Regions from separate parts of the Micromonospora sp. NPDC047707 genome, predicted to be linked through region 2. Evidence: riboswitches for the same ligand, from Rfam matches in the RefSeq annotation. Region 2 holds a riboswitch; the other holds the start of a gene.
What was found. A riboswitch is a leader RNA that binds a small molecule or an ion and turns the genes downstream of it on or off. The one in region 2 is predicted to bind cobalamin.
Positions count from the first base shown of each region.

Region 1 (4,456 bases), on a different contig from region 2:
GCGGGGCGCGCAGCACGGCGAGCACCAGGTTGACCCGCGCCTCGCCGGTGGGCGCGGCGGCCAGCACGTGCAGGCCGTCGCGGATCTGCACGTCCTTGACCTCGCACAGGTACCCGTCGAGGTGCAGCACGAAGTCGTCGAAGTCGTCGGCGGCCGGCATGTCGGCCTGGTGCAGGTCGTGGTGCAGCTCGGCGGCCCGCACCAGGTCCCAGATCTGCCCCTGCACCACCGGCACCTTGGCCGGGTCGAGGGCCTGCACGGTCGCGTACTCGTCGAGGAGCTGTTCCAGTTTCGCCAGCTCCCCGTACGTCTCGGCGCGGGCCATCGGCGGCACCAGGTGGTCGACGACGACGGCGTGGGCGCGGCGCTTGGCCTGCGTACCCTCCCCGGGGTCGTTGACGATGAACGGGTAGACCAGGGGGAGGTCGCCGAGCACGGCGTCCGGGGCGCAGTCGGCGGCCAGCCCGAGGCCCTTGCCGGGCAGCCATTCCAGGGTGCCGTGCTTGCCCAGGTGCACCACGGCGTCGGCGCCGAAGCCGCCGTCCGCGACCGGCGCCGACAGCCAGCGGTACGCGGCCAGGTAGTGGTGGCTCGGCGGCAGGTCCGGGTCGTGGTAGATGGCGACCGGGTTCTCGCCGAAGCCGCGGGGCGGCTGGATCAGCAGCGCCACGTTGCCGAAGCGCAGCCCGGCGAGCACGATGTCGCCGCCGTCGGTGTACAGCTCACCGGGCGGCTCACCCCAGTGCTCCCGCATCGCCTCCCGCAGCTCCGCCGGCACCTCCGCGAACCAGCGCCGGTACGTCTCCCCCGGCACCCGCGCCGACGCGGCGGCGAGCTGCTCCGGGGTGAGCCACTCCACGTCGTGGCCGCCCGCGGCGATGAGGGCGTGGATGAGGGTGTCCCCGTCGTCGGGGACCGGCGCGTCGCCCAGGTGGTATCCGGCGTCGGCGAGGGCGGTGAGCAGCCGCACCGCGCTGGCCGGGGTGTCCAGGCCGACGGCGTTGCCGACCCGGGAGTGCTTCGTCGGGTACGAGCTGAGCACCACCGCGAGCCGCTTGTCGGCGTTCGGCACGTGCCGCAGCCGGGCGTGCCGCACGGCGATGCCGGCGACCCGGGCGGCCCGCTCCGGGTCCGGCTCGTACACCGACAGCCCGTCGGCGTCGATCCGTTTGAACGAGAACGGCACGGTGACGATCCGCCCGTCGAACTCGGGGATGGCCACCTGCATGGCCGCGTCCAGCGGGGACAGTCCGGCGTCGCTGCCGGCCCACTGCGCGCGGGTGCTGGTGAGGCAGAGCGCCTGGATCACCGGTACGTCGAGGGCGGCGAGCGCGCCCACGTCCCAGGCGTCCTCGTCGCCGCCGCCGGAGGCGTCGGCGGCGACCGCGCCACCGGCGGCGAGGACCGTGACCAGCAGCGCGTCGCAGCGGGCGAAGAGCCCCAGCGGTCCGGCGCCGGCGGTCAGCCCGCGCAGCGAGCCGCAGAAGATCGGCAGGGCGTTGCCGCCGGCCGCCTCGACGGCGTCGGCGAGGGTGTCGACGAACGCGGTGTTGCCGGCCAGGGCGTGCGCCCGGTAGAAGACGATCCCGATGGTCGGCCGGTCCGGGTGGGCCGGCCGCTCGCCGTGGATCCCGTACGCCGGTGTGGGCGCGGGCGGGGCGAAGCCCTCGCCGGTGAGCAGCACCGTGTCGGACAGGAACCGGGCCAGCTGCGCCAGGTTCTCCGGACCGCCCTCCACCAGGTAGGACAGGGCCTCGGTGGCCACTCCGGACGGCACCGTGGAGACCGCCATCAGGTCCGCGTCCGGCACGCTCTCGCCGCCCAGCACGACCGTCGGCACGCCGGAGGCGAGCACCGCGGCCAGGCCGTCCGGCCACGCCGCCCGGCCGCCGAGCAGGCGTACGACGGCCAGGTCCGCACCGTCGACCAGCGCCGGTACGGCGTCGGCCGCGACCCGGGCCGGGTTGGCCAGGCGGTAGTCGGCGCCGCTCGCGCGGGCGGCGAGCAGGTCGGTGTCGGCGGTGGACAGCAGCAGGATGGGCACGAGGGAGCTCCGAAGAGTGACGCCCGCCCCCGGGGGTGAGGCCGGTCGGGCTGGGGGCGAGGGATGGCTGCTCGGTCAGCGGATGCGGTGGGCCGGCGCGCGGCGCGACGGTGCGCCGGGGCCGGCGGCGAGCGGGCTCGTCAGGCGCGTGGTCGGCGCCGACCGGCCCGGCCGGTCAGGGCGAAGCGACCGGCCGGGCCGGTCGGGGCGACGCGTGCGGAGCGGCTGGGCGTCCGGGCGGGGCGGCGGCGGGCGCGTCGGCACGCGCGAAACGGATACGACGATCGTCGTCGATGGCGGGGGCGCTGCGCGTCATCGGGTCCTCCTCGGGTGTCCACGCCCTGGGGTGCACCGACGGCCGAAGTATCCTGGCTCCCGGATCGACGCTCACCCCCGGCCTTCCAACCGCGCACGCGCGGCCGTGACTCGCGAGGGGGGATCGCTCCCCGGTGACAGTGGCGGGACCGCGCCGGAATCGCACCGGCTTCCTTCACTGCCGTCCGGCCGCGAATGCTGCCACACCTCCGACGGCCGGTCAACGCGGCCCACACGTGCCCGACGGTCCAGCTAGGATCGGTGTGATGGCGGACACCGACGGGGCGGCGAGCCCCGCCATCGAGTTCCATCACGTCGCCGGTCGGGTGTGGGTGACCCCTTTCGACCCGGATCCGGCCTGGGTCCGGCCCTCCGTCGCACTGGTCGCGGACGAGCGCGGCAGCGTGCTGGTCGACGCGGGCCAGAGCCCGGCGCACGCCGCCGAGATCCAGGTGGCGCTGCGGGCCGCCGGGCTCCCGGAGCCACGCTGGCTGGTCTACACCCACCACCACTGGGACCACGTGTGGGGCGCCTGCGCCTGGCCCGGCGTGGAGATCGTCGGCCACGTCACCGGCGCCGACCTGCTGCACGCCGAGGCGGCCCGCCCGTGGAGCACCCGCTACCTGCGGGAGCAGGTCCGCGCCGACCCGCGGCTCGGGCCGAGCTTCCGGGCCCGGGCGCTCGCCGTGGACTCCTGGGACGATTTCACGGTCCGGCCGCCCACGCGGACGTTCACCGACGAGCTGGAGATGCCCACCGGCGTCCTGGTCCGGCACGTCGGCGGCCACCACGCCCCCGACTCGACCGTGGTGGTCGACCCGGCCTCGGGCGTGCTGCTCCTCGGCGACAGCTGGTACCCGCCGCCGCTGCACCTGCGCTCGCCCGACGACGGGCCGGACCTGGCCCTGGTCCGCCGCCTGCTCACCGACGACGTCGGCTGGTACGTCTCCAGCCACAGCCCGACGATGACCCTCGACGAGGCGCGCGCCGCCGTCGCGGACTGAGCCTCGGCGGGGCCGGCAGGACAGGCCCTAGCGGGCGCGGCGCTCCGGGTGGGCCCGGTTCCAGGCCCGCATGCGCTCCGGGTACCCGGTCTTCGCGGCCTCGTACAACGGCAGGGCGAGCCGGTTCGCGAGGGCCGCCGCCACCCGGGGCGACCCGGTCCGGCGCCGGATCCACTCACCGTCGTGGGCGATCGCCACCACCGTCGTGTTCGTCGCGGTCGTCTCCGGTTCCAGGTAGAACTCCACCCCGGTCCGGCTGGCCACGAACGCCTCCAGCGCCGCCAGATCCTCGCGGGTGGCCTCCCGGTCGAGCTTCGTCGCCGGTCCCTCGGACCCCCGGGTACGCGACCGCCGGCTGAACCAGCCCATGTGCGGCTCCCTCCCTCGGCGAACCTCCAGTTCAGCACGGTTTTCTGGCAGTCTCCTGCGAGCCCGGTGTGAGCCCCCTGGGCTAGGGCCTGGGCTAGGCTCCTGGCCGTCGCGCGATCGGCCGGCTTCCGCCCGACGGGCCCACTGCGGGTCTGGCTGCGCGACTGACGCCGGCCCGGGCCGGGTCCGGCCGCACGACCGGGCCCGGCGCTCACCGCGACCGACGTCGGTCTCCGCGGCCGGCCGGGCTCGTCGGCCGTCAGTCGGCGGGTCGGCGGGTCACCGGCACCAGCGCGAGGGTCGGCAGCAGCAGGATCGGCACGACGAGCAGGGCGCGCAGCGTACCGACCCGGTCGCCGAGCAGGCCCAGCAGCGGCGGGCCGGCGAGGAAGGCGGTGTAGCCGATCACGGCGACCACGCTCACCCGGGCGGGGGCGCGGTCCTCCTCGTCGGCCGCCGCGCTCATCCCCACCGGGAAGCCGAGCGACGCGCCGAGCCCCCAGAGCGCCACGCCCACGACGGCCACCGGCCCGGAGCCGCCGAGCACCGCGATGCCCGCGCCGAGCACGGCGAGCAGGATCGTCGCGGTCAGCACGCGTACCCGGCCCCACCGGTCGAGGGCGAGGGTGCCGAGGGTACGGCCGAGCGTCATGCCCACGACGAACACCCCGAACACGGCGGCGCCGGCCGCCTCGCTGAGGTCGTACCCGTCGACGAAGGCGAC
Region 1 is NZ_JBEYSU010000028.1:25,312-29,767, forward strand. It holds partial or broken gene cobN (cobaltochelatase subunit CobN) at 1-2,047, opposite strand, end outside; cobalamin riboswitch at 2,406-2,535, opposite strand; gene AB0873_RS24245 (MBL fold metallo-hydrolase) at 2,626-3,363, shown strand; gene AB0873_RS24250 (hypothetical protein) at 3,391-3,732, opposite strand; gene AB0873_RS24255 (MFS transporter) at 3,992-4,456, opposite strand, start outside.
Region 1: it holds a riboswitch for cobalamin, as region 2 does, so the genes downstream of both, cobN (cobaltochelatase subunit CobN) here and AB0873_RS17370 (cell wall anchor protein) in region 2, are expected to answer to the same signal.

Region 2 (4,456 bases):
GGTCACCCGGTCGAACGTGATCATGCGTTGCCTCCCGTCGCAGGTGCCCGGGAATCGGTAAGGCGGGCCGCTTCCGTCCCGGCGGGAACCGGTGGACCGGCCGCCGGCGGGCGGGCGGCGCGGGCCAGCGGTGGTGCGGGTGCCAGCCAGGCCGGGAACGCTGCGACGGCGACGGCGAGCAGCATCAACGGGGTCAGTTCGGGCCAGGTGAGCGGGCTGACCGGAGGGTAGAGCAGCTCCGGGTCGGCCTCGCCGGCGAGCACGGTCAGGATGGCCGTGGCCATCCCGCAGCCGGCCACGAGCAGCTCGGCGGGACGCCAGTGGTCCGGTCGGTAGCGGCTGCGGCGGACCCGGCGGCCGGCCAGCAGCATGCCGGCCACGGCCGCGGTCAGGCCGGTGAGGAGCATCGGCAGGCCCAGATAGCCAGGTCCGGTGGTGTCGAGCAGCCCGTAGGTGCCGGCGCAGACGCCGACCAGTCCGCCGAGCACCAGCGTCCCGGTGGCAGTCCGCTGCCCGGCCGGCACCGCCTCGGTACGGCCGTAGCCGCGCGAGTCCATCGCCGCCGCGAGGGCCAGGGACCGGTCCAACGCATCGGCCAGCACCGGAAGAGCGATCCCCCGCAGCGCCCGCATGCCCCGCCCGGACGCGCCGCGCAGCCGTCGCGCCCGGCGGACCCGCAGCACGCTCTCCACCAGTTGCGGGGCGACCGACAGCGCGACCACCACCGCCGTGCCCACCGCGTACAACGCCCCGGGTACGGCCTTGAGCAGCCGCTTCGGGTTGGCCAGCGCGTTCGCGGCCCCGAGACAGATGAGCATCGTCGCCAGCCGTAGCCCGTCGTAGAGCCCACCGAGGACCTGCTCGGCGGCGACCGGCCCGAACAGGCGGATGCCCGCCGCCCACGCCGGCAGCGGGATCTCCGGCAACCGGACCAGGACGTGCTCGCCCTGCCCGCCGCCGAACACGATCCGGAACACCACCCGCATCGCCACGATCACCACACCGAGCCACACGTACATGCGGAACGCCAGCGCCCACGGGGCGTCGCCGCGCCGGCGGACGACCACCAGCGCGGCGACCGCGACGAGCAGGGCCAGCGGCAGCGGGTTGGTGGTGTGGCTGGCCGCTGTGGCGAGGCCGAGCGACCACAGCCACCATGCGCCCGGGTGCAGCCCCCGAGGCAGCCGTGCCGCCGGCCACCTGGCCGGCTGCCGACCAGCGTCGACAGCCGGCGAACGCTCGACCGGGGCGTCAGGCATCCGGGTCGGCGGCGCGCCGTCGCCGAGCGGCGACCAGGCCACCGGCGGCGAGCACGGCCAGCAGCAGCACCCCGGCCACCGTGCCCAGCGGCAGACCACCGCCGTCGCGGGGCGCGGCGACCTCCGTCACCACGGACTCGTCGGGTGAGCCCGTCGGCGCCGAGCCGGTGGCAGCACTCGGCGTCGCGTCCGGTGCCGCCATGCCCGGCGTGCTGGCGGCCGGTGACGTGTCGGCGGGAGTCGGGGGGCCGGAGGTGTGGTTCGGCTGGCCGGGCTCATCGGGTCGGCCGCCGCCGGCCGGCGGCGGTGCCACGGCCCCTCCTGCCGGTGGTGGCGCCACCGGCCCGCCACCTACGGGTGGTGGTGGAGGGGGCGGGGCCGGTGGCGACGCGGGTGGTGGCGGTGGAGGTGCGGGCCGCTTCGGCGCGATCCCCGGACGCGGCGCGTTGTTGGCGTTGCGGTTGAGGGAGAACGACCAGCCCTCGAAGCTGCCGGCCGGTGGCTTGCGGTTGAGCACCCCTTTGTCGCTGTACGTCCAGCTTCCGCCGTTCGGAGCGTGCCAGTACGACCAGTAGGCGCTGGCCGGCGGTGTGTCGACGCACTTCTCCGACTCGGCCGACGGCTTGCCCTCGATCCGGCAGATGAACCCCTCGCCCCAGCGCAGCGTGCCGGTGATCTGAAAGCCCGCGTTCTTGAGCGCCGCGAGACCGGTCGCCTGGGCGCCCCGCGCGCAGCGCACCACCGTCCCGCCGCCGAGTTCGTTGAAGTCGACCACGACGGTCACCCCGGAGGCGTCCGGGCAGAAGCCCGCGGACCCGGCGGCCGACGCCGGCGTGCCCGGGGCGACCACGGCGCCGGCGGCGACCAGGGCGACGATCAGCCCACGGGCGGCCCGGACATTCATGTCGCCCGCCGCCGGCCGAGCACGAGCAGCACCACACCACCACCGACCAGCAGCAGTGCGATCAGCACGTAGCTGGTGATCGCCGCGCCGGTGGTCGGCAGCCCGCCCAGCCCGGGGGCGGCCGGCGTCGTGCTCGGAGCGGCGGTGGTCGGCGCTGCGGTGGTGGGGGAGGGCGTCTGCGACGGGCTGGTCACGGTGGCGCTCGGCGTCGGGCTGGTGGTGGCAGTGCCGGTCGGCGTCGGCGATCCGGTGGGCGTGGGGGACGCGGTGGCGGTGGGCGAGGCCGTGCCGGTCGGGGTGGGCTCCGGGGACGTGGGCGGCGGGTCGAGGCCGATCCGGCCCAGTGGCACCTGGGCGAGCCCGAGCAGGGCCTGGGCGGTGGCCCGGCGCCACTGGTCCCGGTCGGTGTCGGCGATCCCGGTCGCGACGGCGGTCGTGAGCCCGTCGGTGTTGTAGGCGATGGCGCCCGCGTCGGTGGCGGCTGAGCCGCCGCTCGCCGCGGTCAGTTGCAGCGCGGTCAGCGCCCCTGCGGCCCGGGCGGCCTCGGCGTCGCGTCCGGCGGCGGCGAGGGCCTGCCCGGCCAGGCCGGTGCTGTTCGAGTTCGCGCCGGTCGTCGGTCCCGAGCCACCGAACGACCCGTCGGTGTGCTGCTGGGCCACCAGCCAGTCCGCGCCCTTGCGCGCCGCGTCGGCCGCGCCGGTGGCGCCGTCCTCGGCGGCGGCCAGCAGCGCCTGCACGGCCATCGCGGTCGAGTCGACGTCGAGGGTGGCGTCCGGCTGCTCGTCGCAGGACGGCGAGGGTCCCTCCGCAGTGTCCGGGTAGAGCCGGAAACCGCCCGCCGCGCACTGCTGCCGGATGAGGAAGTCCACGGTGTCCGGTGACACGTCGCCGCTGCGGGCCAGGCCCAGCACGGCGAAGGACTGGTCGAACGTGTTGCTGGCGTCCGGGCCGCTGTCGGCGGTGGTGCGGCTGGTGATCCGTCCCCGCTGGTGTCCGGCGTCCGCTCCGGCGATCAGCGACAGGGTCTCCGCCCGCAGGTCGAATCCGCCGAAATCCGTGGGATCGGCTCCGGCGGCGGAGGCGGCGTAGAGCAGCTTCGCGGTCGCCCCGCCGTCGGTGAAGCCCTCGATGCCCCAGTCGTCGTAGCTGTTGTAGGACCGCACGTGCTTCGCGACCTGCGCGGTCGCCGCCTGCCGGGTCGGCGTGGCCACGCCGGTGGCGGACATCGCGAGGATGCCGTCGATGGTCAGGCCCCAGTCCTGGCCGCCGAACGGGCCGGGCAGCGACCCGTCGGTGAACTCGTCGGCCAGCCAGGACGCGGCGTCGCGGGCGGCGGCTGCGTGGGCCGGGGCGGGTGCCGCCACCACGGTCAGCGGGGCGGCGGCGATCACGGCGAGAGTCGTCGCCGCGGCCGCGCCGAGGCCGGTGGCGAGACGCCGGGACAGGGGCATGAGGGGTGCCTTTCGCAGAGCGGTCGGTGAAGGCTCCGGAAAGCACCCCGAGGAATGACACCCCGCTCCGCGTTGCTGCGGTGAGCGGGGGTGGACGGACCTCGGCGGCCCGGACTTCACCCTGTAGACCTCGACAGTGGAAGCCGCTCGTCCCGGGCGGGGCATTCCGGCTCGCGAAGAGGTTGTTCGCTCACGGTTGCGGGTCAGCGCCGGCTTCTACCGGCTTCCCCCCGCACGGGACGTATGCAGTTGTGTGCCCGGCGTGCACCGGGGTGCCGACACCGTACCGCCCGAGCGCGCGACGACGCCAGAGCGGCGGCCGGCACCCGGTGCGCCGCTGGTCACACCACTGGTGCCGGCGCCTCAGGGAGCGGCGATGCTCGGCGGGGCCCCCGCGCCGAACGACCAGCCCTCGACGCTGCCCGGCGCCGGGTTGTAGCTGGTCGCGCCGGAGGTGCTGTAGGACCAGGCGCCGCCGCTCGGGGCGTGCCAGTACGACCAGTACGCGGTGGCCGGCGGCGTGTTGACGCACGGCTCGGTCGCGGCGGTGGGCTTGCCGTTGATCCGGCAGATGAAGGCCAACCCCCACCGCTTCGTGCCGGTGACGGTGAAGCCGGCGCCCTGCAGGGCGGCCAGGCCGGTGGCCGGGTCCCCCGGGGCGCAGGCGACCTGGACGCCGCCGCCGAGCGCGGCGAAGTCGACGACCACGGTGACCCCTGAGGTGCCGACGCAGGCCGCGGCGTGTGCCGCCCGGGGCGCCGGCTCGACGGCGGTCAGGGCGACGGCGGCGACGGCGGCGGCCAGCAGGCCGGCGAGCCGCGTGCGGACGGTGGATCGGTGAC
Region 2 is NZ_JBEYSU010000014.1:48,647-53,102, reverse strand. It holds gene AB0873_RS17385 (ATP-binding cassette domain-containing protein) at 1-24, opposite strand, end outside; gene AB0873_RS17380 (CbiQ family ECF transporter T component) at 21-1,259, opposite strand; gene AB0873_RS17375 (hypothetical protein) at 1,252-2,163, opposite strand; gene AB0873_RS17370 (cell wall anchor protein) at 2,160-3,614, opposite strand; cobalamin riboswitch at 3,752-3,890, opposite strand; gene AB0873_RS17365 (hypothetical protein) at 3,978-4,456, opposite strand, start outside.